Regions from separate parts of the Streptomyces griseiscabiei genome, predicted to be linked through region 3. Evidence: riboswitches for the same ligand, from Rfam matches in the RefSeq annotation. Region 3 holds a riboswitch; each other region holds the start of a gene.
What was found. Region 3 has a riboswitch for cyclic di-AMP ahead of J8M51_RS10665 (C40 family peptidase). Riboswitches for the same ligand answer to the same signal wherever they lie in the genome.
Positions count from the first base shown of each region.

Region 1: linked by a shared signal. The riboswitch ahead of J8M51_RS38710 (C40 family peptidase) and the one ahead of J8M51_RS10665 (C40 family peptidase) in region 3 are both predicted to bind cyclic di-AMP.
Region 2: linked by a shared signal. The riboswitch ahead of J8M51_RS44800 (LysM peptidoglycan-binding domain-containing protein) and the one ahead of J8M51_RS10665 (C40 family peptidase) in region 3 are both predicted to bind cyclic di-AMP.

Region 1 is NZ_JAGJBZ010000003.1:1,054,777-1,064,911, reverse strand. It holds gene pcrA (DNA helicase PcrA) at 1-1,949, opposite strand, end outside; cyclic di-AMP (ydaO/yuaA leader) riboswitch at 2,201-2,374, shown strand; gene J8M51_RS38710 (C40 family peptidase) at 2,384-3,601, shown strand; gene J8M51_RS38705 (hypothetical protein) at 3,606-3,959, opposite strand; gene J8M51_RS38700 (C40 family peptidase) at 4,411-5,490, shown strand; gene J8M51_RS38695 (response regulator transcription factor) at 5,607-6,506, opposite strand; gene J8M51_RS38690 (ATP-binding protein) at 6,503-7,792, opposite strand; gene J8M51_RS38685 (PspC domain-containing protein) at 7,959-9,572, shown strand; gene J8M51_RS38680 (hypothetical protein) at 9,559-9,843, shown strand; gene J8M51_RS38675 (DoxX family protein) at 9,980-10,135, opposite strand, start outside.
Region 2 is NZ_JAGJBZ010000006.1:40,846-50,980, reverse strand. It holds gene J8M51_RS44825 (NAD(P)/FAD-dependent oxidoreductase) at 1-65, opposite strand, end outside; gene J8M51_RS44820 (Ppx/GppA phosphatase family protein) at 500-1,441, opposite strand; gene J8M51_RS44815 (DUF501 domain-containing protein) at 1,438-1,980, opposite strand; gene J8M51_RS44810 (FtsB family cell division protein) at 2,045-2,542, opposite strand; gene eno (phosphopyruvate hydratase) at 2,703-3,983, opposite strand; gene J8M51_RS44800 (LysM peptidoglycan-binding domain-containing protein) at 4,386-5,090, opposite strand; cyclic di-AMP (ydaO/yuaA leader) riboswitch at 5,095-5,275, opposite strand; gene J8M51_RS44795 (transglycosylase family protein) at 5,451-6,530, opposite strand; gene J8M51_RS44790 (cytochrome P450 family protein) at 6,736-8,133, opposite strand; gene J8M51_RS44785 (hypothetical protein) at 8,130-8,675, opposite strand; gene J8M51_RS44780 (nucleoside triphosphate pyrophosphohydrolase) at 8,677-9,657, opposite strand; gene J8M51_RS44775 (SurA N-terminal domain-containing protein) at 9,897-10,135, opposite strand, start outside.
Region 3 is NZ_JAGJBZ010000001.1:2,478,223-2,488,357, forward strand. It holds gene J8M51_RS10655 (ATP-dependent Clp protease proteolytic subunit) at 1-360, shown strand, start outside; gene J8M51_RS10660 (hypothetical protein) at 368-685, shown strand; cyclic di-AMP (ydaO/yuaA leader) riboswitch at 1,103-1,273, shown strand; gene J8M51_RS10665 (C40 family peptidase) at 1,277-1,750, shown strand; gene J8M51_RS10670 (DUF6328 family protein) at 1,896-2,402, shown strand; gene J8M51_RS10675 (ATP-binding protein) at 2,374-2,832, opposite strand; gene J8M51_RS10680 (helix-turn-helix domain-containing protein) at 3,080-3,940, shown strand; gene J8M51_RS10685 (DUF397 domain-containing protein) at 3,950-4,174, shown strand; gene J8M51_RS10690 (8-amino-7-oxononanoate synthase) at 4,232-5,362, opposite strand; gene bioB (biotin synthase BioB) at 5,561-6,799, shown strand; gene J8M51_RS10700 (adenosylmethionine--8-amino-7-oxononanoate transaminase) at 6,792-8,081, shown strand; gene bioD (dethiobiotin synthase) at 8,083-8,808, shown strand; gene J8M51_RS10710 (helix-turn-helix transcriptional regulator) at 8,842-10,135, opposite strand, start outside.

The DNA of each region.
Region 1 (10,135 bases), on a different contig from region 3:
TGGTCGGAGTCGGCGACCAGCGCCACCCGCTCCAGGAAGGCGGGAAGTCCGGCGGGCGTGACGGCCGCCGCCTCGCCCTCGGTCTCGCCCTCCGCCGCACCGGACTCCTGCTCGAACTCCAGGGCGACGGCGGCGAGTTCCTGGAGGTTCTCGATACGGGTCTCGTCCTGCGGGTCGGTGGAGGCCTGCAACTCGGCGAGATAGCCGGTGCGTTCGAGCACCGCCTCCAGGATGGTCGCCGGTCCGGCGCCGGACTCGACGACGGTCCGCAGGTCCTCCATCAGCGTGTTGAACCGCTTGACCGCGTTCGTCGACCGGGCCGCCATGCCGTACGCCTCGTCGACCCGCTTCAGGGCCTGCGGGAAGCTGATCTTCTCGCGCTGGGAGAGGGCGTCGATCATCGCCTCGGCGCGGTCGCCGATACCGCGCTTGGGCACGTTGAGGATGCGGCGCAGCGGGACGGAGTCCTCCGGGTTGGCGAGGACCCGCAGATACGCGAGGACGTCCCGGACCTCCTTGCGCTCGTAGAAGCGGACGCCGCCGACGACCTTGTACGGCAGGCCGACGCGGATGAACACCTCTTCGAAGACACGGGACTGGGCGTTCGTCCGGTAGAAGACGGCGACGTCACCGGCCTTCGCGTCGCCCGCGTCCGTCAGTCGGTCTATCTCGTCGGCGACGAACTGGGCCTCGTCGTGCTCGGTGTCGGCGACATAGCCGGTGATCCGGGCGCCCGCGCCCGCGTTGGTCCACAGGTTCTTGGGGCGGCGGGACTCGTTGCGCTCGATCACCGCGTTGGCGGCGGAGAGGATCGTCTGGGTGGAGCGGTAGTTCTGCTCCAGCAGGATCGTCGTCGCGTCCGGGTAGTCCTCCTCGAACTGGAGGATGTTGCGGATGGTCGCGCCGCGGAAGGCGTAGATCGACTGGTCGGCGTCACCGACGACGCACAGCTCGGCCGGGGGGACGTCCCACTCGTTGGGCGGGACGTCCACCGGGTGCTCGGAGGTACCGACCAGCTCTCTGACCAGGGCGTACTGGGCGTGGTTGGTGTCCTGGTACTCATCGACGAGGACATGCCGGAAGCGGCGGCGGTAGTGCTCGGCGACGTCCGGGAAGGCGCGCAGCAGATTGACCGTCGTCATGATCAGGTCGTCGAAGTCCAGCGCGTTCGCCTCGCGGAGGCGGGACTGGTACATCGCGTAGGCCTGGGCGAGGGTCTTCTCGAAGCCTCCCCCACTCTCGGCTCCGCTCGACCGGGAGGTGCCCCCAGCGGCCTGGGCGGCGAAGTCCTCCTCGTCGATCAGCTCGTTCTTCAGATTGCTGATCTTGGCGCTGAAGGACTTGGGCGGGAAGCGCTTCGGATCGAGGTCCAGATCACGGCAGACGAGCGCCATCAGCCGCTTGCTGTCGGCGGCGTCGTAGATCGAGAAGGAGGAGGTGAAGCCGAGCTTCTTGCTCTCGCGGCGCAGGATGCGTACGCACGCGCTGTGGAAGGTCATGACCCACATCGCGTGGGCGCGCGGGCCGACGAGCTGCTCGACGCGCTCCTTCATCTCGCCGGCGGCCTTGTTGGTGAAGGTGATCGCGAGGATCTGGCCGGGATGGACCCGCCGCTCGCCGAGCAGATGGGCGATGCGGTGGGTGAGCACCCGGGTCTTGCCGGAGCCGGCGCCCGCGACGATGAGCAGGGGTGATCCGGCATGCACCACGGCCGCACGCTGGTTCTCGTTCAGCCCGTCCAGGAGGGCCGCCGCGTCGATCGCGGGGCGGGGAGCGCCGTCGCGGTAGTACGCGTCACGGTCCGGTGGCGCGTCGAACTTCCCGCCGAACAGATCGTCCGGAAGCGGCTCCGGTACGTGATCGTCCTCGGGCGGCGGCGGGGGTTCCTCCGCGTGGCCGCGGGGGGCCTGGAGGTCCGCCAGGAAGCTGTCGTCAAAGAGGCTGCTCATCGCTCTCCGAGTCTAGGCGCCCCCACTGACAGCGAGAGGCCGCCCCGGGAAGTCCGCACTCGTCCACATCCGCCACACACCGCGACCGCCGTACGACGGTGAGCGAGCGAGCCTACCGCCTCTCGCGTCGAAGAGGCTAAGGTCACGAAAACGTATCGGGCATATCGAACATCAACCTTCACACGGGCCACACGAGTTGGCTAGCTTTTTCCCCAGGACCGTACGACCCAACCGGCGAACGTCGCCGGGCCGCACGGCCTCCGCCGAGTCCGGTACGCCTTACGTGGGCGCCGGAGCCGGGGACCCACCGATCCTCCGGGGTGAATCGGCCCGACCGCCGCACGCGGCAAGGGCCGTAGGGCAAACCTTCCGAAGCTTGCGCCCGAACCCGACAGCTAACTCGGTAGGCGGACAACGGAAGGAGACGCCGAACCATGGCGCCGCACCGCAAGCCGCGTCCGGCCGGCCGGACGCGCGCGGGCATCCGCACCCCCGCCCTCGCCACCGCCGCCCTCACCTCCGTGGCCCTGCTCTCGCAGACCGCCACGGCCGCGCCCTCGACCGACGACAAGCCGAGCCTGGAGGAAGTCGAGAAGAAGGTCGACGACCTCTACCGCGGGGCCGGGGCGGCGACCGAGGGCTACAACGCGGCCAAGGAGAGGACGACCAAGCAGAAGAAGCAGGTCGAGACCCTCCTCGAAGCCGTGGCCAAGCGCCAGGAGAAGCTCAACGACGCGCGGGAGGAGCTGGGTTCGTTCGCAGCGGCCCAGTATCGCGACGGCGCGGCGGCCCCGGACCAGGCCTCGCTGCTGCTCGCGGACAACCCGCAGGACTACTTCGACCAGAACCAGCTGATGGACCGTTTGACGGACCGCCGGCAGGACGCCGTCGACGCGTACGTCACCGAGCAGGCCGAGGCGACGGAGCAGCGCCAGGAGGCGAGCGACGGCCTCGAACAGCTCACCGAGACGCAGAAGACCCTCAAGGCCCGCAAGGCCACGGTCCAGGCGAAGCTGGCCGAGGCCCGCGAACTGCTCTCCACCCTCACCGTCGAGGAGAAGACCCGGCTCGCCGCGATCGAACAGCGCGAGCAGGAGGAGGCCGACCGCAAGGCCGAGGAACTCGCGCGGCAGCAGGCGGCGGCACAGCCGGCCCAGGAGACCCGGGACGACCAGGGAACTCAGGGGAGCCAGGGAACTCAGGGGACGGTCCAGGAGGAGACCTCCACCGGTACGGAGACCTCCACCGGCACCACCACCGAGACCGCCGCCCCGGCCGAGGACTCCACCTACGCCTCGAAGGCCGCCAAGGCCCTCGCCTTCGCCCGCGCGCAGATCGGCAAGCCGTACGTCTGGGGCGCCACCGGCCCCGGCTCCTACGACTGCTCAGGCCTCACCCAGGCCGCCTGGAAGGCCGCCGGCGTCGACCTCCCCCGCACCACCTACGACCAGGCCGGCACCGGGACCACCGTCTCCCTGGCGAACGCCAGGCCCGGCGACCTGATCTTCTTCTACGACAACATCGGCCACGTCGGCCTCTACATCGGCAACGGCATGATGATCCACGCCCCGAAGCCCGGCACGTACGTCCGCGAGGAGTCGGTCTTCTACGACGGCGAGTCGTCGATCCACAGCGTGGTGCGGCCGGCGTAGACCGTCAGGTCCAGAGCACCGCGATGAAGACGTTCACGACGGTCAGGGCGCCCACGAGTCCGAACAGCGGCTTCTCCACCGTCTCGTCGTCCCGCTTCACATAGACCAGTCCGAGGATCACGATCAGCAGGGCGAGCTTCACGCCGATCTTGATGTTGTCGACGGGCTGGTCGTCGGCCTGGTTGAGGCCGACGAGGAGGGCGCCGGTGACCAGCATGGTGAGGGCGCCGTGGAGCATGGCCGGGACGAAGCGGGCGGCGCCCTGCCCCATGGCCTTCAGCTGGGTGAGGAAACCGCCCAGGAGCGAGGCGATGCCGATGATGTGGAGGGCGACGAGGATGTGGATGAGGACGTCCATGCGCGGAGCCTAGTGAGAGGCCCGCGCCCCGTCGGGCACGGGGGCGGGCGAGACGCTTCACCGATCGTGCATATATGCGCCGCATAGCACCGTCCCACCTCCGATAGGTCCGAAATCGCCGCATCGGTCATCGCGCAGCGTGAAGTCGGCGGCGCCCCGGCGGGATCACGGTCACATACGGTCACCTCACGGTCGGTGCGCGCCACTTCCGTACAACGCGTTACCGGCCCCTCACAGCCAGGTTTAGCGTCCTCCCTCAGGTGACCGGCTCCCCACCGCCGCCCGGGCCAGGGGCGGCAGTCGGCCACCCCCGCCGAGAAGGTCCGGCGGCGTCCCGCTCCCCCTGTGCGGGCCGCCGCCGGACGTGTCACCGCTCCCCCCAGGCGGTCCGTACGGACAGACCCTGTCCGTACCGCGGACGGCGGTCGTACGGAGAGGACACGCACCCCACGTGGCAGCGCACCGCAAGCCCAGACAGCGCTCACTCGGCGGCCACACGGTCCGCACGGCCGCGACGTTCGCCCTCGCGGGCGCGGCGACCGCGACCGGCTTCGACGGCACCGGGCACGCCGATCCACAGCTCACGCCCGACCAGGTCAGGGCGAAGGTGGACAAGCTCTACCAAGAGGCCGAGGTCGCCACCGAGAAGTACAACGGCGCGAAGGAGAAGGCCGACAAGGCGCAGGAGAACCTCGAAGAGCTGCGCGACCAGGCCGCCCGCCGCACCGACCGGCTCAACTCGGCCCGCGACGAACTCGGTTCGGTCGCGGCGGCGCAGTACCGGGGCGGGGGCATGGACCCGTCCTGGCAGCTCGCCCTCTCCGCCGACCCGGACCAGTACCTGGACGGCGCCGCCCTCGCCGAGCGCGTCGGCAGCCGGCACTCGGCCGATGTGGCGAGCGTACGGAAGCAACTGCTGGAGATCGAACGGCTGCGCGGCGCCGCCCGCGTCGAACTCGGCACGCTCAAGACCCGCCAGTCGGAGCTGAAGCGGCACAAGAAGACCGTCACCTCGAAACTGACCGACGCCCGGCAGTTGCTCGACCGGCTCGGCACCGAGGACCCGGCCCGGCTCGACGCCCCGGGCGGCACCGCCGGGCACGCCTCCCGCTCCTCCGCCTCGGCCCGCCGCGACCTCACCGGCCCCGCCTCCCCCGTCTCCGCGTCCACCGGGGCCCCCAACTCGCGCGCCGCCGCGGCCGTCTCCTACGCCTACTCCAAGCTCGGCAGCCCGTACGTCTGGGGCGCCACCGGCCCCAACGCCTTCGACTGCTCCGGCCTCACCCTCGCCGCCTACCGCGCCGCCGGTGTCTCCCTCCCCCGCACCACCTACTCCCAGATCGCCGCCGGCCGCCGCGTCGCCCGCTCCGAACTCCGCCCCGGCGACCTCGTCTTCTTCTACTCCGGCATCAGCCATGTGGGCATCTACGTCGGCAACGGCCAGATGATCCACGCCCCGAACCCATCGGCCCCGGTCCGCGTGGCCCCTCTCGACGAGATGCCGTACGCGGGGGCCACGCGGGTGGTCTGAGCCGGGGCTCAGCCAGGCGGCCTCGGCCCGGGGAACGGGCCGGGCCGGGCCGGGAGCGGACGGATACCGGTCCGTGAGTGTGCGGGCGGGCGCCCGATCGGCCGCCCGCCCGGCTCTCAGACCAGGCGTCGCGCCGTCGCCCATCTCGTCAGCTCATGCCGGTTGGAGAGCTGCAACTTCCGCAGTACGGCGGAGACATGGGACTCCACCGTCTTCACCGAGATGTAGAGCTGCTTGGCGATCTCCTTGTAGGCGTAGCCGCGGGCGATGAGACGCAGGACCTCGCGCTCGCGCTGGGTGAGCCGGTCGAGATCCTCGTCGACGGGCGGGGCGTCCGTGGAGGCGAAGGCGTCCAGGACGAAGCCGGCCAGACGCGGGGAGAAGACCGCGTCTCCCTCCTGGACCCGGAAGATGGAGTCCACCAGATCGGTGCCGGTGATCGTCTTGGTGACATAGCCACGCGCACCTCCCCGGATCACTCCGATCACATCCTCCGCCGCGTCCGACACGGACAGGGCGAGGAACCGGACGGGCTGCTCGGCGTCCGCCATCAACGCCGAGCAGCGGCGCAGCACTTCGACCCCGCCGCCGCCGGGCAGATGCACGTCGAGGAGCACCACCTCGGGCCGGGTACTCGTGATCACCGAGACCGCCTGGTCCACGTCGGGCGCCTCCCCGACGACCTCCACGCCCGTGCGGTCCGTCTGCCCGATCTCGGCCTGGACTCCCGTCCGGAACATCCGGTGATCGTCCACCAGCACGACCCGGACATGCCGCCCGGGCCCGGAGACCCCGGCCCCGGGTCCGGCGCCGGCCCCGGCAGCGGGCTGAGCGGCGCCGGCCTCGGTTCCGGCTCCTTCCGCAGCCGTGGCGGTCGGCCCGGCCGTGGCGGATTCGCCGGGCACGCCCTCGGCCGCGTTCGTGCCCCTCGCGGCCGGGCCTCCCTGGTCCCCTGCCGGGCCGGTGCCCGAACCGCTCTGTGCGGCAGTGTCGTTCGCCCCGTTCGCGTCACTCATGACGTCGTCTCCGCCCTCTCCATCTCCAGCTCGACCTCCGTGCCGCCGTCCGGTACGGCGCGGAGCCGTGCCGTACCCCCGTTGCGCTCCATACGGCCGATGATCGATTCTCTGACGCCCATGCGGTCGGCGGGTATCGCGTCGAGGTCGAAGCCGGGACCGCGGTCCCGGACGGACACGAAGACCGTCCTTCCCTCGACCTCGGCGAAGACCTGCACGGCGCCGCCCTCGCCACCGTACTTGGCGGCGTTCACCATCGCCTCGCGCGCGGCCTGCATCTGCGCGGTCAGTCCTTCGTCGAGGGGGCAGTCGCCGACGACGACCACCTCTATGGGGACGCCGTGCTTGTCCTCGACCTCCGCCGCGTTCCGTCGCACGGCCTCGGCGAGCGTGTCCGGCTCCTCGTCCTCGTCCTTTCCGGTGCCCTCGGGTTTGTACAGCCAGTTCCGCAGGTCGCGCTCCTGGGCGCGGGCGAGGCGGCGGACCTCGTTCGGGCTGTCCGCGTTGCGCTGTATCAGTGTCAGCGTGTGCAGCACCGAGTCGTGGACGTGTGCCGCGACCTCCGCGCGCTCCTGGGCGCGGATACGCATCAGGCGCTCCTCGGAGAGGTCCTGGGTCATACGGACGAGGTACGGCCCGGCCAGCAGCGCTATGCCCACGAGGACCGCGAGCGCGGCCTGCAGCACCGAGCCGAGGTGGGCGGCCGAGCCCTGCAGGACGAATATCCCGGAGACACCCGCGGTGACCAGCAGGACGCCGGCCACGGAACGGAGCAGCGTGATCGTGCGCCGCCGTCGGCCGACCTCCGCCCAGCGGGCCCGGCGCGCGTTGTCCGCCTGGCGCCAGACCAGGGCGACACCGGCCGCGACGAGCACGGTCGGCCAGAGATACGCCCTGGCCCCCTCCCCCAGGTTCACATTGCCGACGAAGACCATGGCCACGACGACCATGAGGAGGAGGGCGACTATCTGGCCGCGGTCGGGCTTGCGGGCCACGAGTCTGCGGCGGCCGTCGGGAGAGGTCTCGGTGGCGAGGGCCGGGGGCCGCTGGCTGTCGACGCCTCCGACACCGAGCGGGACGAAGAACCAGAACGCCGCGTAGACGAGGGCGCCCAGGCCGTCCGACATGAAGAGGCCGACGAACACGAGCCGCACCCAGGTCACAGGCAGACCGAGATGCCCGGCGAGCCCTCGCGCCACGCCTCCGAGCCAGCGTCCGTCGCTGCTGCGGTAGAGCTTGCGCGGGGGCCGCGGAGTGTCGACTGGCAGTGCTGCGGCTTCCGGCATGCCATCGATGTTCACACGCACGGCCGATCGGGGCATCAGGGTCGACCCCCGAGACGCCCCTGATCTTCGGTCCACCGTGATCGAACGCATCCCCGGGGCGGATATCAGGGTTCGACCAGGGTCATCCCGACTGCCATCGGACCGGCTCGGCGGTCACGATGGACGCATGACGGATCACCAGCACGCGGCAGCGGAGCCGGGCCCCGGCTCGGGTCCGGACGCCCTGCGGCCCCCCACCGAGCCGCAGGACGCCGTGCCCCCACCGGGCACGGAGGAAAAAGCGCCGCGCGCAGACGGGGACGCGGGCGCGGGCGCGCCCGCGGATCAAGCGGCCACCGCCGGTCCGGCCGGAGGCACCGGACATACGGGAGCCGCCCGGCCTACCGGGGCCGCCGGGGGTGCCGGCCATCCCCCTCCCGGTGCGCCCGAGGCGCCAGGAGCGCCCGGCCCGTCCATCCCCGGTTCGGCGGGCCGTCCAGATCCGGACGACCCTGATGCCCCTGTCGGCGGTCCCGCCGCCCCGCACAAGTTCCGCCGCGACCGGCGGTTCAAGGTGCTGGGCGGTGTCTGTTCCGGGCTCGGGCGGCAGTGCGACATGGACCCGGTGATCTTCCGGGTGGTGCTCGCGGTCCTCGCCGCGACCGGCGGCCTCGGTCTGATCTTCTACGGCTTCGCCTGGCTGTTCGTTCCCTACGACGACGAGGAGGAGAACGAGGTACGCAAGCTGCTGACCGGCCGGGTGGGCGGCCACGCCCTCACGGCCGTGCTCTTCGCCCTGGTCGGCTGCGGTGTCTTCCTCACCTTGCTGAGCAACACCAGCGTTCTGACGTTCTCCGTGGTCCTCTCCCTGCTCCTGGCCGGCGCGGGGTACTGGTCGCAGCACCGCGGCGCCCTCGACCCCGATCCGCTCGCCGCGCAGGCCGTGGCCGACGCGCCCCCGGAGGCCCAGGCGCCGCCCGTGGCCTCCGCCTACCCCTCCTGGTGGCGCGACCCGATAGTCAAGGACGGGACGCATGTGGGCGGCACGGGCTATCTGTGGGGGCCATGGGGGAGCCGCGACCGGGACATGGCGGCGGCGTTCAACATCGCCCACGGCGGGCCGCGCCCCCACCAGGGCATACGCGTCCCGCGCCCGCCGAAGCCACGCGGTCCGCGCTGGACAGGGGGCTGGATCTTCCTGCTCGCGCTGCTCGCCGGTGGTGTCGGCACCGGCGCGACCTGGGAGGACCGTGCCCTCGCCGCCAGTCTGCAGACCGGCCTGGCGTGCGCGCTGACCGTGTTCGGCCTGGGCATAGCCCTGAGCGCCTTCCTCGGCCGTACGGGAGCGGGGTCGATCCTCCTGGCCCTCGTCACGGCGGGGCTCCTGGCGTGCACGGCGGCGCTCCCGGCCGACATCACCACCGACTGGGTCCGCAGGGAGTGGACCCCACGGAACGCGGAGAGCGTGGCGGCCCGCTACGAGCTGGGGACCGGTGTGGGCACGCTGGACCTCTCCGGGGTGGACCTGCGGAAGGGGGACTCGCTGACCACGAGCGTGGAGGTCGGCGCGGGCAAGGTGAAGGTGGTGGTGCCGCCGGACGTCACCGTACGTCTCGACATCGAAGTGGGCCTCGGTGACATCCAGTTGCCGGGTGACGACAAGGAGGACGTGGACGTGGCACCCGACAAGAGCGATCGGCTGACGCTGGCCCCCGAGAAGGGCTCGGCCGACGGCGGCACACTCACCATCGACCTCGAAGTCGGTCTGGGGCAGGCGGAGGTGGCCCGTGCTGCGTCATGAGTTCCGACCGGGCAAGCTCGTCGCCGGCCTGGTGCTGACCGCCGCCGGTGTCGTGTACCTCGGCGACGCCGGAGACGCCTGGCAGACCCCGTGGTTCGTCGTCATCCCGCTCGTCGTCGGGGGGCTGTGTCTGGCGGGGGCGGTGGGTTTCCTCGATCACGCGATACGGGGGCGGCGGGGCGCCGGGCGCAAGGGGCCGACGGGCCCGGCCAACAGGGGCACGGCGGCCGGGGCCGGGCCGCCTGGGACCACCGGAGAGACGGGGCGATAGGCGCGCGGCGGGGAGGAGAAGCGAAGCGGGCCGGTGAGTGTGAGGGGGTGCGTGGACCTGCGCGTGGGCCTGGGGCAGGTCGTCGGGGAACCGTGCTGGAACTCGTCGTGGACGCCGTCCGGTGTCGGCTCGTGGGTCAGCGGTAGGAGTTCGCGCGGTGCCTGCTGCCGCCGCCGTGGCGGCGGGAGCGGATGGCCGCGTCCACGGAGAGGACCGGGGCGCCGGCGAGGATCAGGGGGAGCCAGGCCATGAGGTAGGGGAGGTCGTTGCCGTAGTAGTACGGGGAAGCCGA
Region 2 (10,135 bases), on a different contig from region 3:
GCTGCGTACAGGCCTACGTACCCACCGCCTACTACGAGGATCCTGGGACGCTCCGTGGTGCTCATGCCATCGAGTATGTACCCGCCATACGGGGGTCGCTCGTGCGCCCCTTCACAAGCTTCCCCACCCCCTCTGCTACACTGCGCGACCCCCTTGGGCGAGGGCCCGCTCCACCAGGGGACCGGCCGGGGGGTTTGACCGTTGTCAAGGGCGCGTGAACTGCCGTTCCGGCCTCTCGAAGGCTCTGGACCACCCTTCGGTTTCACACGGACGAGACCCCCGCGAAAGCCCGCCGGGGACGCCCTGTTGACCCCCCGGAGCCCCGGAACCCTCCGTGAAGCCTCAAAACATCGCTCAACAGGGGCGATTCTCTTGTGAAGAACTTCACGAAGTTTCTCGGCGCCGGGTCCGCGAGAGGTGCCGGAGCACCCCTCGGGCGCGCTCATACGTTATCCGCACAGCTCAAGCGAGGCTACCGGCGAGTAGTAAATTCTCGGTCTCAGGTCAGGGACCAGGCGATCCCGTCGAGGATGTCGTGCTCGCTCACCACGACCTCCGCCGCCCCGATCCGCTCCATGATCGACAGGAGCACCAGGGCACCGGCGGCGATCACGTCCACCCGGCCCGGATGCATCGACGGGACCGCCGCCCGCTCGGCGTGCGTGGACCGCAGCAGCCACTCGGTGATCTCGCGGACCCGGTCGTGGGAGATCCGGGAGTGGTGGATCGCGACCGAGTCGTACGCGGGCAGGTCCTGGGCGATCGAGGACAGGGTGGTGACCGATCCGGCGAGCCCGACCAGGGTGTGCGCCTCGCCCAGCGGCACGCTCCGCTCGGCGAGGTCGAGCGCGGCCTCGATGTCGGCGCGGATCGCGGCGATCTGCTCCGGCGCGGGCGGGTCGACGACCACGCCGTCCCGGACGAGATGCCGCTCGGTCAGCCGGACGCAGCCGATGTCCACGGACCGGGCGCCGCGCACCCGGTCGTCGCCGACGACGAACTCGGTGGAGCCGCCGCCGATGTCCACGACCAGATACGGCCGGGCGAGGTCGGTGCGGCCCGTCAGCTCCTTGGTGGCACCGGTGAAGGAGAACGCCGCCTCCTGGTCACCGGAGATCACCTCCGGCTCGACGCCCAGGATCTCGAACACCCCGCGCACGAAGTCGTCCCGGTTCTCGGCGTCACGGGAGGCGGAGGTGGCCACGAAACGGACCCGCTCGGCACCCAGCTCCTTGATGACGGCCGCGTACTCCCGGCAGGCCGCGAAGGTCCGCTCCAGCGCCTCGGGGGCCAGCCGTCCCGTACGGTCGACGCCCTGGCCGAGCCGGACGATGGTCATCCGCCGGTCCAGTTCGAGGAGTTCACCGGTCGCGGGGTCGGCGTCGGCGACGAGGAGCCGGATGGAGTTCGTACCGCAGTCGACGGCGGCGACCCGGGTCACGCGTCCTCCCCCTGCGCGGACTCCGCCGCCGGCACCACGCACGGGCCCTTGGCCCACCACTCCGGCAGCATCGCGATCGCCTCGTCGCCCAGCGGGTTGACGCCGGGACCGGCGGCCAGCGAGTGGCCGACGAGGACGTGCAGGCACTTCACCCGGTCCGGCATGCCGCCCGCGCTCGGGAAGCCCTCCAGGACCTCGATCTCGTCGCGGCGGGCGATGTAGTCCTCGTGCGCGGCCCGGTAGGCGGCGGCCAGTTCGGGGTCGGTCGCCAGGCGTTCCGTCATCTCCTTCATCACGCCGTTCGCCTCCAGCGTGCCGATCGCGGAGGCCGCGCGGGGGCACGTCAGGTAGTACGTCGTGGGGAAGGGCGTACCGTCCGGCAGGCGCGGCGCGGTCTCGACGACGTCCGGCTGTCCGCAGGGGCAGCGGTGCGCGATCGCGCGCAGGCCGCGCGGCGGGCGGCCCAACTGCTGCTGGAACGCCTCGACATCGGCGTCGGTCGGCTCGGTGCGCGGGGTGGGCGGCGGAGGGGTCTGCATAACCTGCTACTCAAGTCCTCGGTGTGGCTCAGCGGTTCATCGGTTCACGGTCACGGGGTGACGATCACGGGGTGACCGTTCGGCTGTCGGCGGCGTCGGCCTTGTCGACCCCGTCCCAGACATTGGTGTACCAGGGGCGGTCGGCCGCTCCCTGCGTCGTACGGGACTGCTTCGCCGCGTCCGGGTCGATCATGGTGTAGCCGGTCTCGCCCGGCATCACATAGTGCAGCCGCTCCCGGATGCGCTGCTCGGCGTACGCGTCGTCCTGCCAGCGCGCCTTGAGGTCGCGCAACTCCTCGACCCGCTCGCGCGCCTCCTGGCGCTGTTTCCGCGTGTCGGCGATCTCGGCGCGCTGGGAGACGTACTGCCTTATGGGATAGGCGAGCGCCACGATCATCGAGCAGAGGACGAGGGCGAGGAGCGCGGCCCGGCCGGTCAGCCGGGAGCGCCGGACCTGGCGCTTGGCCTGGGAGCGGTAGACCCGCGCGGCCGTCTGCTCACCGAGCACCTTCAGCCGGGTCGCGGTGGAGAAACGGTCCCGGTCCCGGTCCTTCACGGCCATGTCCCGCTTCCCCTTCTTCTGCTGCCTTCTGCTGCTGCCTTCTTCCGCGTGTACGTGTCTCCCACGCGCGTACGTCCCCGCACACGGTACGGGACCGGTACGGGGACGTACGTACGACTGGCGCGGGCCGGGCCCTTAACGGCTCAGCCCTTGGAGCGGCTCAGCCCTTGAAGCGCGGGAAGGCGCTGCGGCCGGCGTAGACCGCGGCGTCGTCGAGGATCTCCTCGATGCGCAGCAGCTGGTTGTACTTGGCGACGCGGTCCGAGCGGGCCGGGGCGCCGGTCTTGATCTGGCCGCAGTTCACGGCGACGGCGAGGTCGGCGATGGTGACGTCCTCGGTCTCGCCGGAGCGGTGGGACATCATGCACTTGAAGCCGTTGCGCTGGGCCATCTCGACGGCGTCCAGGGTCTCGGTCAGCGAACCGATCTGGTTGACCTTGACGAGCAGGGCGTTGGCGGAGCCCTCCTCGATGCCGCGGGCGAGGCGCTCGGGGTTGGTGACGAAGAGGTCGTCGCCGACGATCTGGACCTTGTCGCCGAGCTTCGAGGTGATGGTGTTCCAGCCGGCCCAGTCGTCCTCGAACAGCGGGTCCTCGATGGAGACGAGCGGGTAGGCCGCCACGAGCTCCTCGTAGTACTCGGTCATCTCGGCGGCCGAGCGGGACTTGCCCTCGAACTCGTACTTGCCGTCCTTGTAGAACTCGGACGCGGCGACGTCGAGCGCGAGCGCGATCTGCTCACCGGGGACGTAACCAGCCTGCTTGATGGCCTCGATGATGAGGTCGAGCGCGGCGCGGTTGGACTCCAGGTTCGGGGCGAAGCCGCCCTCGTCGCCGAGACCGGTGGACAGGCCCTTGGTCTTCAGCACCTTCTTGAGGGTGTGGTAGACCTCGGCACCCCAGCGCAGGGCCTCGGAGAAGGACTCCGCGCCGATGGGGGCGATCATGAACTCCTGGATGTCCACATTGGAGTCGGCGTGCGAGCCGCCGTTCAGGATGTTCATCATCGGAACGGGCAGCAGGTGCGCGTTCGGGCCGCCCAGGTAGCGGAAGAGCGGGAGGTCGCTGGCCTCGGAGGCGGCGTGGGCGACGGCGAGGGAGACGCCGAGGATGGCGTTGGCGCCGAGGGAGCCCTTGTTGTCGGTGGCGTCCAGGTCGAACATGGCCTGGTCGATCAGGCGCTGCTCGGTGGCGTCGTACCCGACGAGCTCCGGGCCGATCTGCTCGATGACCGCGAGGACGGCCTTCTCGACACCCTTGCCGAGGTAGCGGTTCGGGTCACCGTCGCGCAGCTCGATGGCCTCGAAGGCACCCGTGGAGGCGCCGGACGGAACGGCGGCACGACCCGTGCTGCCGTCGTCGAGGCCGACCTCGACCTCGACCGTGGGGTTGCCTCGGGAGTCCAGGATTTCCCGGGCTACGACGACGTCGATGGACGGCACGAGCATCTCCTTCATGGGATGTGACGCTGAAAGTGCGGGGCCCGCGGGCCTTGCGACTAGAGCCTAACCGCCCCCGGGCCGTCGGCAGCCGACCGACCGTCCCGTGGACAGACAGACGGTACCCATTGTTCCCTGCCGGAACAAAGGGGGGTGGGCGAGAAAGTGAACAGAAGGGGGAACGGCCCTCTCTCCGGACAGAGAAAAGCCCCGCCCCGGTGCGTACGGGGGAATGCGCACCGGAGCGGGGAGCCCGTGGGGACGGGGGGACGGCCCTCACGAGGCCTTCACTATGGAGGACACGGATGTGAGCGGGCTGTGGTTCAGCTGGGGAGCGGCCGGATTTTTCGGCCCAGCCCGACCCGCCCTCACCGAGCCGGATCCGTCCCCACCGGCTTCGACGGGTCAGCTCAGGTGGAGCTGCTGGCCCGGGTAGATGAAGTCGGCGTCGTCGATGATGTCCTTGTTCAGCTCGAAGAGCTTCTCCCAGCCACCCTTGACGTTCTTCTTCTCGGCGATGCCGCTGAGGGTGTCGCCCTTGACGACCTTGTACTCGCCGTCGCCCTTCTTGACCTTCTTGCCGGTCGGGGTCTCGACGGTGGCGCGCTCGGAGGAGCGGGAGGCGCGGGTGTCCTCGGTGCTCTTCTGCGCGCTCTTCTCCGTGCTCTTCTGCGTGTTCTGCTGCGTGGAGCCGGAGTTCGTGTTGCCGCCGGAGGCGGCGGCGCCGTCGTACGAGGCGCCGGACAGGCCGGTGCCGCAGACCGGCCAGGCACCCTTGCCCTGGCCCGCGAGGACCTTCTCGGCGACCGCTATCTGCTGGGCCTTGCTCGCCTGGTCGGCGGTGGAGGCGTACTGCGTACCGCCGTAGGCGGCCCAGGTGGAGGCGGAGAACTGCAGGCCGCCGTAGTAACCGTTGCCGGTGTTGATGGACCAGTCGCCGCCGGACTCGCACTGGGCGACGGTGTCCCACTCGGAGGCGGTGGCGGCGGAGGCGCTGCCGGCGGCCATCAGCGGGGCGGCGATGGCGGCGGCGCCGGTGACACCGGCGACGGCGATGGCGCGAGCGGCCTTGGACGGGCGACGGTGCTTGCCCTTGCTGGAGAACAGCATGGAGAGATCCCCTCACCGACGCCTGCGAGGTGAGCTGTCGGGTTCGGGCCGGTTGAGTTGCCCGGCCGCGCTCGCTCGCCTTCCGGCTCGCTTCACGCGGCTTCACCCCGAGCCGGTCCAGCGTGAACCGCTGGGCCCGGCACTTACCTTGGGTCCCCCGCTCCTGCCTACGGCGCTTGACGCGACGACTGTTCCTTGCGGCCGTTGGCAGGATTCGGCGTACGACCGCAGGGGCCCGCTGTGGCGAGCGGTCACGACCGTAAACAGGTGATTGCCCGAATTTCAAAGACGATCACGGGGTCTGTGATTCATCTCCCATGTAGATCAAAACGGGCATTCAGGGGCGAACCATGACCCGAACTACCGCTGCTTTTCGCCCGTTTCGGCACCGACTTCGAGGGTCTGACCGGGAAGGATAAGGTCCGGGTCAGTTCCGACCGTGTCCTCGTTCTCGGCGTACAGCCCGCGCCACCCGCCGTCCAGGCCGAGCGAGTTCACGATGCCCGTCAGACTGTCGCCCGCCTGGACGGTGTAGGCACCGTCGGCGGCCTCGCGCGCCGTGTCGCCGCCGCGGGAGGCGTGCCGGCCGGAGGACTTGGAGTCGGCGGCACGGGAGCCGTCGTCGGCCGCGTCCGCGCCGGTACCGGCCCCCGTGTCGGCGCCGGCGCTCTCGTCGGCGCTGGCGCCCCGGTGACGGCCGGTACCGCTGTCGCCGTCATCGGGAGCCGTGGAGCTGTCACTCTGGGGCGACTTGCCCGATTCGGTACCGTTCTCGGTCTTGGCGGAGCCCTCGGAGGCGTCGGCGTTCGAGTCGCCCGACGCACCGGAGTCGGCCGAATCGCCCGAACCGGCCGACTGGGTCGAGTCGGCCCCGTCCGCTGCGCCGGACCCGTCGACCCCGTCGGCCTCGTCGTCCCGATCGGTCGAAGCGGATGAATCCGATGAAGCGGATGAATCTGATGATTTCGATGAGTCAGACTTTTCGGACGAGCCGTCCGACCCCGACCCCGACCCCGACTTCGTCGAGTCGTCCACGACCCCCGTGTCCACGTCGGCGGAACCGGAGTCGCCGCCGAGGTTGTGGAGCAGTCCGCAGGTGGCCCAGACGCCGACGCCCTGGTCGGCGAGCACCTTCTCGGCGACCGCGATCTGCTGGGAGCGGCTGGCCTGGTCGGCGGTCGTCGCGTACTCGAGACCGCCGTACTTCTCCCAGTTGTCCTGGGTCAGCTGAAGGCCGCCGTAGCGTTCGTTCCCGGTGTCCGCGCTCCATGAGCCGCCGCTCTCGCACTCCGCGACCTGGTCCCAGGTGGTTCCGCTGGCCGCGCTCGCGCCGGTGGCGCCGAGGAGTGGGATGGCGATGGCCGATCCGGTCACTCCGGCCGCGACGAGGAGGGCCGGAGCCTGACGGGGGCGACGGTGACGACCGTTCCCGGAGAGCATGCGGTTGCCTTTCACACGACAGCAGTGACCTGTGCGAAGGGTGTGGTGCCCCCTTCGCACTGACGTGTGAACGTAGCCGCAGTCGATCAGTTGTCACAAGTTAATGCAGCGCAGATCACGTGAAGATCACAGACTTGAGGGAGCGTCATCTTCCTTCGCGGAATGGGGTAGTGCTACAGGCTGCCTGGGTACTACTACGTACCGCTCATGCCGGGCTGCTCACAGACCGCTCTCGCGGGGTGAATTCGACCGGAAGCGTGCGCAACCCCCGCATGATGAGCCCTCCTCTCCATCTCAGATCGGCCGGATCCACCGCGAGTCGCAGGTCGGGGAGGCGGGTGAGGAGCGTCGCCAGCGCGGTCTGTCCTTCGAGGCGGGCGAGGGGGGCGCCGAGGCAGTAGTGGATGCCGTGGCCGTAGCCGAGGTGCTGGTTGTCACGGCGGGAGAGGTCGAGGGTGTCGGGGTCGTCGAAGCGGGCGGGGTCGCGGTCGGCCGCGGCGAGCACGACGAGGACGGGGTCGCCGGGGGCGATGTCCTGGCCGCCGATGGTGAGGGGCTCGGTCGCGAAGCGCCAGGTGGCGAGTTCCACGGGGCCGTCGTAGCGGAGGAGTTCCTCTACGCCGGTCTCCAGCAGCTCGGTCTCGCGGGCGGCCAGGGACGCCTGGAGGCGGGCGCGCTGCTCGGGGTGGGTGAGGAGGGCGTAGGTGCCGTTGCCGATGAGGTTGACGGTGGTCTCGAACCCGGCGAACAGCAGGATGAACGCCATCGCCGCGGCCTCGTTCTCGGTGAGGTGCTCACCGTGGTCGGAGGCGCGGATGAGCGCGGAGATCAGATCCTCGCCGGGGGCGGGGTGTTCGGTGAGACCCTCGCGCTTGCGGTGGATGAGGTCGGCGAGATAGCCGCGCATCTTCTTGACCGACCGGGCGACGCCTCCCCTCGGCCCACCGCCGTGCCGGATCATCATCCCCGCCCAGTCCCGGAAGTCGTCCTGGTCCTCCCGGGGGACGCCGAGCATGTCGCAGATCGCGTAGATGGGCAGGGGGAAGGCGAACTCGTGGATGAGATCGGCCTCGCCCTTCTCCGCGAACCGGTCGATGAGCTGATCGGTCAACTCCTGGACCCGGGAGGCGAACTCGGCGACCCGGCGGGGTGTGAACGCCTTGGAGACGAGCCGGCGCAGCCGGGTGTGGTCCGGCGGATCGATGTTCAGCAGATGCGTCATCAACTCGGCCTTGCGCTCACCGGGGATACCGGTCTTCCCCTTGGCGTGCGCGGGCTCGTCGTGATGCGCGGGGTTCTTGGACAGCCGCCCGTCGGCCAACGCCTGCTTGGCGTCCCCGTACCGGGTGACCAGCCAGGCCTCCACCCCACTGGGCAGCCGCGTCCGGTGCACGGGCGCGTGCTCCCGCAGCCAGGCGTACGCCGGATACGGATCGGTGGCGAACTCCCAGGTGAAGAGCTCCGGAGCACCGGTTCCCGTGGGGGTGTCTTCGGGGGTGCCGGTGGGTGTTCCGGTGGATGTTCCGGTGGATGTTCCGGTGGGTGTGTCTTCGGAGTTGCCTGTGGGGCTGCCGGTCGGCGGGGGTGCGGGCTGGTTGGTCACGCGTCGACGGTATCCGGCCGCCGCGGTGCTCCTCCGTCCGTCCCCGGTGCGGGGTCGGGGAGGAGGACGACCCGGTCGAGCGTGGGGTCGAAGCCCAGCACCGGACGGTCGTACGCGCCCTCCGGACACATCAGCACCGGCTTGCCGAGGCGGCGGCCGATGGAGCGCAGGAAGTGGCAGAACGCGTCGAGCCGGTCCTGGTCCTGGATCTCCCGCAGGTCCACGTCGAAGTCGATCTCCTCGTCCGAGAGGAAGCGGAAGATCGCCAGCAGGTCCCCTGTCGGCCAGACCCTCAGTCGGGGGCATTCCGCGTCGAGCGGTCGCGTCAGTATGTGGACCGCGCTCGGCACCGCGAGACGTGTGGCTCCCTCCTCGTACTCGTGGTGCCAGCCGCTCTCCTCGACGAGGTCGAGCAGGGCCTGCCAGTCGCCCGGTGCGGTGTCCGGGACGTAGAGGTCCGGCAGTGAGCCCATCAGGTCGGGGTCGAAGTCGTCCTTCGCCTCGTCCCACAGCAGGTCGGGAGTGGCCCGGCTCCGGTGCATGTCAGTCGGCGTCCAGGCCCTCCGCGGCGCGGATGGCGTCGCGGTAGGTGCGGGCCGCCGCTCTCAGTGCGGCTTCCGGGTCGATGCCCTCGGATTCGGCCTGGGCGGCGAGGGCGAGGAGTCGGTGGCCGATGTCGTCGGCGGACGGCAGGGCGACGGTGAGGCCGGCGGTGCGGACGCGGGAGGAGAGCTTGGCGGCGAGGGCGAGGCCGGGCTGGCCGAGGGGGATGCCGTCGGTGACCGACTCGCGCCGCTTCTCCACGGCCTTCGTGCGGAGCCAGTGCGCCTTGACCTCCTCCGGGGTCGTGGCCGTGGCGTCGCCGAAGACATGGGGATGGCGGTGGATGAGCTTGGTGACGATGCCGGCGGCGACGTCGTCGACGGAGAAGGGGGTGTCGGGGTCGTCCTCGGCGATGCGGGCGTGGAAGACGACCTGGAGGAGGACGTCGCCCAGCTCCTCGCGGAGTTCGTCGCGGTCGCCCTCCTCGATGGCCTCGACGAGTTCGTACGCCTCCTCGATGCCGTACTTGGCGAGGCCCTTGTGGGTCTGCCGCGAGGACCAGGGGCATTCGGCGCGGATGCGGTCCATGACCTGGACGAGGTCGAGGAGGCGGGCGCCGGGGAGGTCGTAGGAGGCGGGGAGCAGCTCCAGGGACGGCATCCGGACGCGGCCGGAGCCGGCGAGGCGGGCGAGGCCGTCGGTGAGGCGGGGTTCGCCCTCGGCGGTGGCCAGGACGACCACCGTGCGGTCGCCGGCGCAGGCGTCGACCAGGTCCTCGGCCGTCGGAGTCGCCCGCTCCACCACTATGCCCGCCTCGCGGAGATAGGGGAGCTGGGGATGCGCCTCGTCCGCGCAGAGGACGCGGTCCGCCCCGTGCAGCGCCTGCCAGGCCGGCCAGGAGAGCAGGCCGGGCGCGACCCGGTGGCTGGTGGTGAGCAGGACGACTCGGCCCGGGGAGGGGGAAGGGGTCTCGGGGGCCATGGGGGCGGGGGCGCCGGCGGGGCGGTGTGCGTTCACACGACGAACGTAACCCACGTCACGGACGACCCCCGAAGTTATCCACAGGCCGACGGACGGACTCGCGCCACATCCACAGGCGGGGCCCGCCCGTCCACATCCACAGGCCCGCTCGTCCGCGTCCACAGGCGGGGTCCGCCCGTCCGCGTCCACGGGCCGGGGCAACGCGCGCCCCGCGCCCGGGCGCGGGGCGTGTCCGCCCGCTACGCCGGCTTCTGCGAGGCCGGCGCCGTGACCTCCTTCAGCCAGGGCGTCTTCGCGTCCAGCAGGCCGACCCTGCCGGACGTCGGGTCGACGCCCCAGCTGCCGTAGCGGGGGTTGAGGTCCACGTCGAGCTTCTTCGAGGCCTCGGAGAGGGCCTTCCAGAAGACGACGCCTCCCTCCTGCGTGTTCAGGTCGGCGCCCACGGCGGTGGAGAGCTTCTGGACCTCGACGTCGCTGC
Region 3 (10,135 bases):
GACGTGGAGACCATCTGCCTCGGACAGGCGGGTTCGGCCGCCGCGGTGCTGCTGGCGGCGGGCACGCCCGGCAAGCGGTTCATGCTGCCGGGGGCACGCGTGCTGATCCATCAGCCGGAGGTGAGCGGCCGGATCGAGGGGCAGACGAGCGATCTGGTCATCCAGGCCGCGGAGTTGACGCGCAACCGCCGGATGCTGGAGGAGATGCTCGTCCGGCACACGGGGCAGAGCCCGGAGCGGGTCGGCGCCGACATCGAGCGGGACAAGTTCCTCGACGCCGAGGCGGCGGTGGCGTACGGGCTGGCCGACCGGGTGATCCCGAGCCGCAGGAGCTCCCACCCGCTCCCCGGCGCGAGGTGAGGCGCGGATGCTGCCACCGGAACTGCCGCCGCTGCCCGCGCTCACCCGCGCCGAGGCGGAGCTGATCGACCGTTACCTGGACGTGGTCGATCTGCTCGGCCGGATCAATCCGGCTCGCCCGGGCGACACCTACCGCGGGTTGCGCGCGGCGCAGGCGCTCGTCGCCAAGGCGATCGCACTGCGCGAAGCGCTCGAACTGATGCACAGGCGCGGGGAGAACGAGGTGCACGCCCCGACCCTCGCGCGGGCGCTGCGGGTCCTCGACGGCGAACGACGGGCCGGCCGCGTGGCCCTGCCCCCGGAGCCGGAGGACTCGCCCGCCTGAGCACAGGAACTCACCTCCCCCGCACGGGACCGCTCGGCCGTCTGAACCGATCCCGGGCCGTTCGCCGTACTACTGACGGAGCGTCCGGTCCGGGTTTCCCGCCCTCCGGACGGCCTACCGTGATCGACCCATCGGCCCATACGTCATGAGGACCTGTGAAGTTGCGCAACATGCCTGGTACATGGCCGGAACGCCTCATTCCGGTGCTGGTGCGGACCTCCTCGACCAGTGGGACACAACAGCCGAAAAGGCTCTGTCCACCCGAACGGTCGAGTGGTGAGTAAGACCACAAATCCACGGTTCCGTTGGGATTTTCGGACGTCCGTGCGCCAAGATCCCTTCCTGACGACAAGCCCCCGCCGCAGCGGCGGGGCGATCCGGGTGGACGCCGAGTCCTGCCGCTACCCGGATGACCGGTCGACAGGAGTGCATCGGCAGGAGTGGAGGACCCAAGCACGACGGGTCGCCGGAACGGTCAAGCCATGACCGGGCCGAGCAGCCCTTGGGGTGAAGCCGCGTCAGCGGCCGGGCAACTTCGCCAGCCCGAATCCGACAGGTCATCCTTCACAGGCGGCTGACGAAGGGTTGCGCATGTCTGCGCTGAATCGTGTCCCGTCGCTGTTGACCCGGGCCGGCACGGCCTCGGCTCTCACCATCGCCGCAGTGAGCGGCAGCATCGTGGTCCCGGGCGCCGCATCCGGCGCCGAGGCCGCCACAGTGGCGTCGAAGGCACTCAAGGTCGCGGCTTCCAAGAAGGGCTCCCCTTACAAGTACGGCGCCACGGGCCCGGGCAGGTTCGACTGCTCAGGGCTGACGCTCTACTCGTTCAAGAAGGCGGGCAAGAAGCTGCCCCGTACTGCTCAGCAGCAGTACAACAAGACGAAGCACATCTCCGCGAGCAGCCGCAAGCTCGGAGACCTCGTCTTCTTCCACTCGGGCTCGAACGTCTATCACGTCGGTATCTACGCGGGGAAGGGAAAGATCTGGCACTCGCCGAAGACGGGTGACATCGTCCGGCTGCAGAAGCTCTGGACGAAGAACGTCTGGTACGGCCGGGTCCGCTGACCCACCGTCGGGGGCGGCGGAGGCTCCGCCGCCCCCGACGGGCGCCCTCGACGGGTGCCGCCAACGGGCGCCCCCGACCGGCATCCCACCGGCGACCACGCCTCGAACAGGCGTGCCATGGCCGGATCTGGTTACCCGTCCGCCCATGGCCGACGAACACACCGTCCCCGCACGCAACGAGACCCCCCTCGAACGCGCAGACCGCAACTTCTCCGAACTGCTCCAGGAGCTGCGGGTCACCCAGACGGGGGTGCAGATCCTCTTCGCGTTCCTGCTGACGCTGGCCTTCACCCCGCGCTTCCCGGAGCTGGACTCCGTGCAGCGCGCCACCTATGTCACCACCCTGCTCCTCGCGGTCCTCGCTGCGGCCCTCTTCACCGCCCCGGCCGCACTGCACCGTTCGCTCTTCGGGCAGAACGCCAAGCCCGTCATCGTCCGGGTCTCCTCCCGGCTGGCCGGCGCGGGCCTGGTGGTGCTGATCCTCGCCTTCGCCGGATCCGTCCTGCTGGTCGTGGATGTGACGCTCGACCGGGCGGCCGGCATCGCCGCCGGGGCCGGCACCCTCGTCGGATGTGTGTTCCTGTGGGGTGTGCTGCCGCGGCTGGTGGGACGCGCGCACTCCCTCAGGTCTCCTGCGGACCGCCGGCCGTGACCGGCTGGACGGGAACCGTCCACGGAAGTTCGATCGCCACCGTCTTGCCGCCCTCCCGTGTGGGTCTGACGCTCAGCCTGCCGCCGCACTCGGCGGTCAGCCAGCGGATGATGACCATGCCCCGGCCGTTGTCCTGCTGGACGGCGGCCGGCAGCCGTTTCGGGAAGCGTGGGTGACTGTCGGTGACGCCGATGCGCAAGTGCTCGTCCCGGTCGAGCGCGAGGTCCACGGTGAACGTGGGCGACTGGCCCAGGGTGTGCTGGACGGCGTTGGTGGCGAGTTCGGACACGATCAGGCGCACGGTGTCCGCGATGTCGGTGTCGCCCGGCAGGCCCCATTCGGCGAGCACACTGGCGACGTAGTTCCGGGCCGCGGACACCGAGGCGGGATCGCTCGGCAGAGTGACGGATGCTTCCAGGTGATCTGCCATGGCGAGGCGTCCCTTTCCCACGGGACCGGTGTCCGACAGGGAGCGGATGGTTCGACTACGGTCCCGGACTGGTGCTTCGCGCCAGACTGCCACTACCTGGGCCGTCACGGGTGGCGATCCACCAAGATATGCATATATCTGTCGCTCGAAGCGGTGAACTATCCGACGGCCGACCGTATTTGGGTGAGGGTTTCGTCCATCCTCTGTCGTCACCCCGACTTCGCGCGCCGGGCGGAAGGAGAATCCCATGCAGTACGGTCCGGCGGTGCGCCGCCGCAAGCTCGGTGCCGAGTTGCGTGTCCTGCGCACCCGTTCCGCGCTCACCAGTATCGAGGCGGCCCATCGCGTGGGCTGGCACCAGTCCAAGGTGAGCCGGATCGAGACGGGCGCCAGCGGGGTGAAGCCCGCGGACGTCCGCAGGCTGCTGGACGCCTACGGGGTCGACGACACGGAGTTACGGGAACTGCTGCTGGCGCTCGCGGGCTCCGAGGACGGCGGCGGGCGGCACAACTGGTGGCACGCGTACCGGGGTGTACTGCCGCCGACGTACCGGGACTTCATCAGTCTGGAGTCCCAGGCCGGCGGGATGCGGACGCTGGAGACCTCGGTGGTGCCGGGACTGCTGCAGATCCCCGAGTACGCGCGGGCGGTGACCCGGGCCGCGGTGGAGGGGCTGGAAGACGACAAAATCGACGCGCTCGTGGAGGTGCGGCTCGCGCGGCAGGAAGTGCTGCGCGGGAGCCCGCCGATGCGGCTGAGCGCGGTGCTCGACGAGGGCGTTCTCCGACGTGAGGTGGGCGGCCCCGAGATCATGACCCGGCAGCTGGTCCGTCTGGTGGAGGCGGCGCGCCTTCCCCAAGTGCGACTGCAGGTGCTCCCGTTCACTGCCGGGGCGCATATCGGCCTCACCGGCCCTTTCGTAATTTTCTCATTTCGGAGCACATCTGATCTGGACGTGGTTGTTCTCGACCACTTGACGAGTAGCCTCTACCTCGAACGGAAAGAAGACCTCAAGGCGTATGTCGAGGCCTTCAACGCCCTTCAGATCCACGCCCTTTCGCCCGAGGACTCGTTGGATTACATCGCCGGGCTAGCCGCCGGCGCGTAAGGAGGCACCATGTCCGCACTGCCTCGGAACGTACCCACCAGTACCGAACTGCGCGAAGTGCGATGGCTGCGCAGCAGCCGCAGCACCGGAATGAACAACTGCGTGGAGACGGCCCGTCCCGGGTCCGGCCGCTGGGCCGGTCTGGTGGCCGTACGCGACTCCAAGAACACGGCGGGGCCCGCCCTGCTGTTCGACCCCGACGCCTGGGAGGGATTCATCACCACGCTGCGGTGACCACCACCGGCAGCGTGCGCACTTCCGCTTGCGGCGACGCTCGGCCGGGACGCCGACTCACGGTCGCGTATCGCCGATGATCCCCACGGCTCGGTCGATCTGCCCCTGTGTGAGATCCGCGCGGGCGGTCAACCGCAGCCTTGAGACGCCGTCGGGCACGGACGGTGGGCGGAAACAGCCGACGGCGAGACCCGCCGCCCGGCAGTCCGCCGCCCACCGGACCGCCTGATCCGGCGACGGCGCGCGTACGGACACCACGGCGGCGTCGGGCCGCACCGCTTCATGGCCCGACGCCGTCAGCCGTGTGTGCAGCTCCCGCGCCACCTCCCGGGCCCGCGCCGCCCGTTCCGGCTCGCGGCGCAGCAGCCGCAGCGCGGCGAGCGCCGCGCCGGTGGCGGCCGGGGCGAGGCCCGTGTCGAAGATGAACGTGCGGGCCGCGTTGACCAGGTGGTCGATGACCTTCGCCGGGCCGAGGACGGCGCCGCCCTGGCTGCCCAGCGACTTGGACAGGGTGACCGTCACGACCACGTCGGGGTCGCCCGCGAGCCCGGCCGCGTGCGCCGCGCCCCGGCCCCCGTCGCCCAGCACACCGAGCCCGTGGGCGTCGTCGACGACGAGCCCGGCGCCGTACTCCCGGCAGACGGCGGCGAGGGCGGCCAGCGGGGCGGCGTCGCCGTCCACGGAGAAGACGGTGTCGGAGACGGCGACGGCGGGCGCCCCGCCGCCCGTGCCCAGCGCCTTGCGGACCGCCTCCGGGTCGGCGTGGGCGACGACCTGGGTGGTGCCCCGGGCCAGTCGGCAGCCGTCGATGAGGGAGGCGTGGTTGCCCGCGTCGGAGACGATCAGGGAGCCGTGCGGGGCGAGCGCGGTGACGGCGGCGAGGTTGGCGGCGTAGCCGGAGGAGAAGACGAGGGCGGCCTCGAAGCCGCAGAAGTCGGCCAGTTCCCGTTCCAGTTCGCCGTGGAGCTCGGTGGTGCCGGTGACGAGCCGGGAGCCGGTGGCCCCGCCGCCCCACCGGCGCGCGGCCTCGGCGGCGCCCTCGGTGATCTCGGGGTGCCGGGCCAGACCGAGGTAGTCGTTGCTCGCGAGGTCCAGCAGCGGCGAGTCGGCGGGGCGGGGCCGCAGGGTCCGTACGAGCCCGGCCCGGCGGCGCGCCGAGGCCTGCTCGTCGATCCAGCCGAACGCCATGGGTCCTCCGGGGTGGTGTGGGCACCCCGGCGCGCCGGGCCGTCGTGGACGGTCCCGGTGGGGGCTTTTGTAGGCAGTGCACAGACACTAACGGCAGGACCGGCCGCCCACGATGTGGTGATACCCACACGCCGATCCCACTCTGTTGTCCGAACTCTCCTTGGCCGGGAGCGGTCCCGTAGGACAGGATCGGCTCTCATGGACCTGCTGAACACGCTGGTGGACAAGGGGCTGCGGCGCGAGCCGCTGAGCCGTGCCGAGGCGCTCGCCGTCCTCGGCACCTCCGACGACGAGCTGTTGGACGTGGTGGCCGCGGCCGGGAAGGTGCGCCGGCACTGGTACGGGCGCCGGGTGAAACTGAACTATCTGGTCAACCTCAAGTCCGGGCTCTGCCCCGAGGACTGCTCCTACTGCTCCCAGCGGCTCGGCTCCACCGCCGGCATCCTCAAGTACAGCTGGCTCAAGCCCGACGAGGCGTCCAAGGCCGCGGCGGCCGGGCTCGCCGGGGGTGCCAAGCGGGTCTGTCTGGTGGCGTCCGGGCGCGGTCCGACCGACCGGGACGTGGCCCGGGTCTCCGACACGATCAGGACGATCAAGGACCAGAACGAGGGCGTCGAGGTCTGCGCGTGTCTGGGCCTGCTCTCCGACGGACAGGCGGAACGGCTGCGTGAGGCGGGCGCGGACGCCTACAACCACAACCTGAACACGTCCGAGGCGACCTACGGCGAGATCACGACCACCCACACCTACGCCGACCGGGTGGACACCGTGCAGAAGGCGCACGCCGCCGGTCTGTCGGCGTGCTCCGGGCTGATCGCGGGCATGGGCGAGAGCGACGAGGACCTGGTCGACGTGGTCTTCTCGCTGCGCGAACTGGACCCGGACTCGGTGCCGGTGAACTTCCTGATCCCGTTCGAGGGCACTCCGCTGGCCAAGGAGTGGAACCTCACCCCGCAGCGCTGTCTGCGCATCCTGGCGATGGTCCGGTTCGTCTGCCCGGACAGCGAGGTGCGGATCGCGGGCGGCCGGGAGGTCCACCTCCGCACGATGCAGCCGCTCGCCCTACACCTGGCCAACTCCATCTTCCTCGGCGACTACCTCACCAGCGAGGGCCAGGCGGGGAAGGCCGACCTGGAGATGATCGCGGACGCCGGCTTCGAGGTGGAGGGCACCGACCAGGTGACCCTGCCGGAGCACCGGGCGCACGTCGCCGCCGGTGGGGGTTGCGGGTCGCGGGAGAGCGCCGGGTGCGGGTCGCACGCCGAGGGCGGCTGCGGGTCGCACGCGGGCGCGGGTTGCGGGTCGCACGCGGGGGGCGGGGTGTGCGGTTCCGCCGCCGAGGCCCCGGCCGCCGAGACCTCGGCCGGAGAGGCCCGTACGGATCTCGTGGCCGTACGCCGTCGGGGTGCCGGCACCGATCTCGCGCCCAATGCCTGATCAGCCCCACCTGACCGTGCCGGAGCTGCTGGAGCTGGACCGGCGGCATGTGTGGCATCCGTACGGGCCCATGCCGGGCCGGCGGGACCCGCTCGTCGTGGAGTCGGCGAGCGGGGTCCGGCTGAGGCTCGCGGACGGCTCGGGCGAGCTGGTCGACGGCATGTCCTCGTGGTGGTCGGCGATCCACGGCTACAACCACCCCGTCCTGAACGAGGCGGTGCGCGAGCAGCTCGGCCGGATGAGTCATGTGATGTTCGGCGGGCTCACCCACGAGCCCGCCGTACGGCTGGCGAAGCACCTGGTCGATCTGTCCCCCGAGGGCCTGGAGCATGTGTTCCTCGCCGACTCGGGGTCGGTCTCCGTCGAGGTCGCGGTCAAGATGTGCCTGCAGTACTGGCGTTCGCTCGGGCGTCCCGGCAAGCAGCGGCTGCTGACCTGGCGCGGCGGCTACCACGGGGACACCTGGCAGCCGATGTCGGTGTGCGACCCCGAGGGCGGGATGCACGAGCTGTGGCAGGGCGTCCTGCCCCGGCAGGTGTTCGTGGACCCGCCGCCGGTGGAGTACGAGGAGGCGTACGCGCAGGAGCTGCGCTCGGCGATCGAACGGCACGCCGACGATCTGGCCGCCGTGATCGTGGAGCCGGTGGTGCAGGGCGCGGGCGGAATGCGGTTCCACTCCCCCGCGTATCTGCGGGTGCTGCGCGAGGCGTGCGACGCGCACGACGTGCTGCTGGTGTTCGACGAGATCGCGACCGGGTTCGGGCGCACGGGCGCGCTGTTCGCGGCCGACCACGCGGCGGTGACGCCGGATGTGATGTGTGTCGGCAAGGCGTTGACCGGCGGTTATCTGACGATGGCGGCGGCGCTGTGCACCGCCCGGGTGGCCGACGGGATCTCCCGGGGCGAGGTGCCGGTGCTGGCCCATGGGCCCACCTTCATGGGCAACCCGCTGGCCGCGGCCGTCGCCTGTGCCTCGATCGAGCTGCTGCTCGGTCAGGACTGGCTCGCCGAGGTCAAGCGCGTCGAGACGGGGCTGCGCGACGGGCTCGCGCCGGCGCGCGAGGTCCCGGGGGTGAAGGACGTGCGCGTCCTCGGCGCGATCGGTGTGGTGCAGCTCGACCACCCGGTGGACATGGAGGCGGCGACGGCGGCCGCGGTCCGCGAGGGCGTGTGGTTGCGGCCCTTCCGGGATCTCGTCTACACGATGCCGCCGTACGTCACGGGCGACGAGGACGTGGCGCGGATCGCGCGCGCGGTGTGCGCGGCCGTGCGGGAGGGATGACATGACGGTCCTGGTGATCACGGGGACGGGCACGGAGGTCGGCAAGACGGTCGTCACGGCGGCCGTCGCGGCGGCGGCCGTCGCTGCCGGGCGGTCCGTGGCCGTGCTCAAGCCCGCGCAGACGGGTGTACGGCCGGACGAGCGCGGCGACGCGGACGAGGTGGCCCGGCTCGCGGGGACCGTGACGGCGCGTGAGCTCGCGCGCTATCCCGAGCCCCTGGCCCCGGGGACCGCGGCCCGGCGGTCCGGGCTGCCGCCCGTGCACCCCGAGGACGTCGCCGAGGCGGCGGCCAAGCTGGCCGTCGACCACGATCTGGTCCTGGTCGAGGGCGCGGGCGGCCTCCTCGTCCGGTTCGACGAGGCGGGCGGCACCCTGGCGGACACGGCACGGCTGCTCGCGGCGCCGGTCCTGCTGGTCGCCCCGGCCGGGCTGGGCACGCTGAACACGACCGAGCTGACGGCCCGCGAACTCGCCGCGCGGGAGCTGGAGCTGGCGGGCGTCGTCATCGGCAGCTGGCCCGGTTCGCCGGACCTGGCGTGCCGCTGCAACCTGGCGGACCTGCCGGTGGTGGCGAACGCTCCGCTGCTGGGGGCGGTGCCCGCGGGGGCGGGGGCGTTGGCCCCGGCCGACTTCCGCGTGGCGTCCACGGGTTGGCTGGCGCCGCGGTTGGGCGGCGCGTGGGACGCCGCCGCTTTCACGGCGGCGCAGGGTTCCGCCGACGTCTGAGGCCGACCGCGCGCCCCGTCAGGGGCGCGGCTGTCACGGCGCCGACTGCTCACCCAGCAACCGCACCAACTCGATCCGCGACCTGATCCCCAACCGCGAGAACACCCCCCGCAGATGGTGGTCGATCGTGCGCGGGCTCAGCAGCAGCCGCGCGGCGATCTCCCGGTTGGTGGCGCCCTCCGCCGCCATGCGGGCGATCATCAGCTGCTGGGCGGTGAGGCGGGCGGCGAGATCCTCGGTGCCGGGCGCGGCGGGGGCGCGCTCCCCGAGGGCCCGGAGCTCCGCACGGGCCTGGGCCGCGCAGTGCGGTGAGCCGAAGTGGTCGAAGGCCTCCAGCGCGCTGTGCAGCCGGTCGCGGGCCTCGGTGCGGTTGCGGAGCCGCCGCAGGGCGCTGCCGAACAGGAGTTCCGTACGGGCGCGTTCGAAGTCACGGGTGCCGGAGGCGTGCAGGTCGAGCGCGGTGCGGTAGTGCTCGACGGCCTCCTCCCCGGTCGCGAGGAGGGCCCGGCAGCGGGCGCTGAGGGCGAGGTCGTCGGCGCTGCGGACGGTGCGGGCCCAGCGGTCGTAGTCGGCGTGCGCGGCGACGGCCACCCGGGTCTCGCCGGTACGGACGGCGGCCTCGACGTAGTGCGGGGTGGCGAGGTGCCGGATGGCGCGGTGGCCGTGTCCGGGGCCGAACCCGGCGAGGGCGCGGAGCCGGGCGGCCGAGGCGGCGTACCGGCCGGTGCTCAGGTCGAGGAAGGCGAGGGCGAAGATGGCGAGCGCGGCGGGCAGTCCGAGGCCGCGCTCCAGGGCGTAGGCGCGGGCGGACTCGGCGCGCTCCCGGCACACCTGCTCGTCGCCGGTGACGGCGGCGAACATCGCGAGGGCGGCCTGCAGATGGCAGGCGCCGTTGTCCTGCCCGGTGGCGTGCGCCTGGCGCAGGGCGTCCAGGGCGGCGGCCTCGGCGGCCTTGGGGCGTCCGGTCCAGAACTCGGCGTAGGCCCGGAACTCCATGGCCTGCGGCACGGTCACCGTCTCGCCGCGGGCCCGTGCGGAGGCGGCGGCGCGGGCGGTGGCGGTGAAGGCACGGGTGTGGTCGCCGAGGAGGAGGGCGGCGATCCCGGAGTGGATGAGCTGGGTGGGGTCGCCGCCGGGACCGCAACGGTCGGCGGCGGCTTCGAGGACGTCACGGGCGTCGTCGTAGCGTCCCTCGAACGCGGCGGCGAGTGCGCCGAGGGTGCTGGGCGGGAGGATGCCGAGTCCGTCGGCGACGGCGGCGGCCTCCCGGCAGCGGCGGAGGTCCCCGGTGTAGATGGCCGCCTCGGTGGCTCGTGCGAGCAGGTGT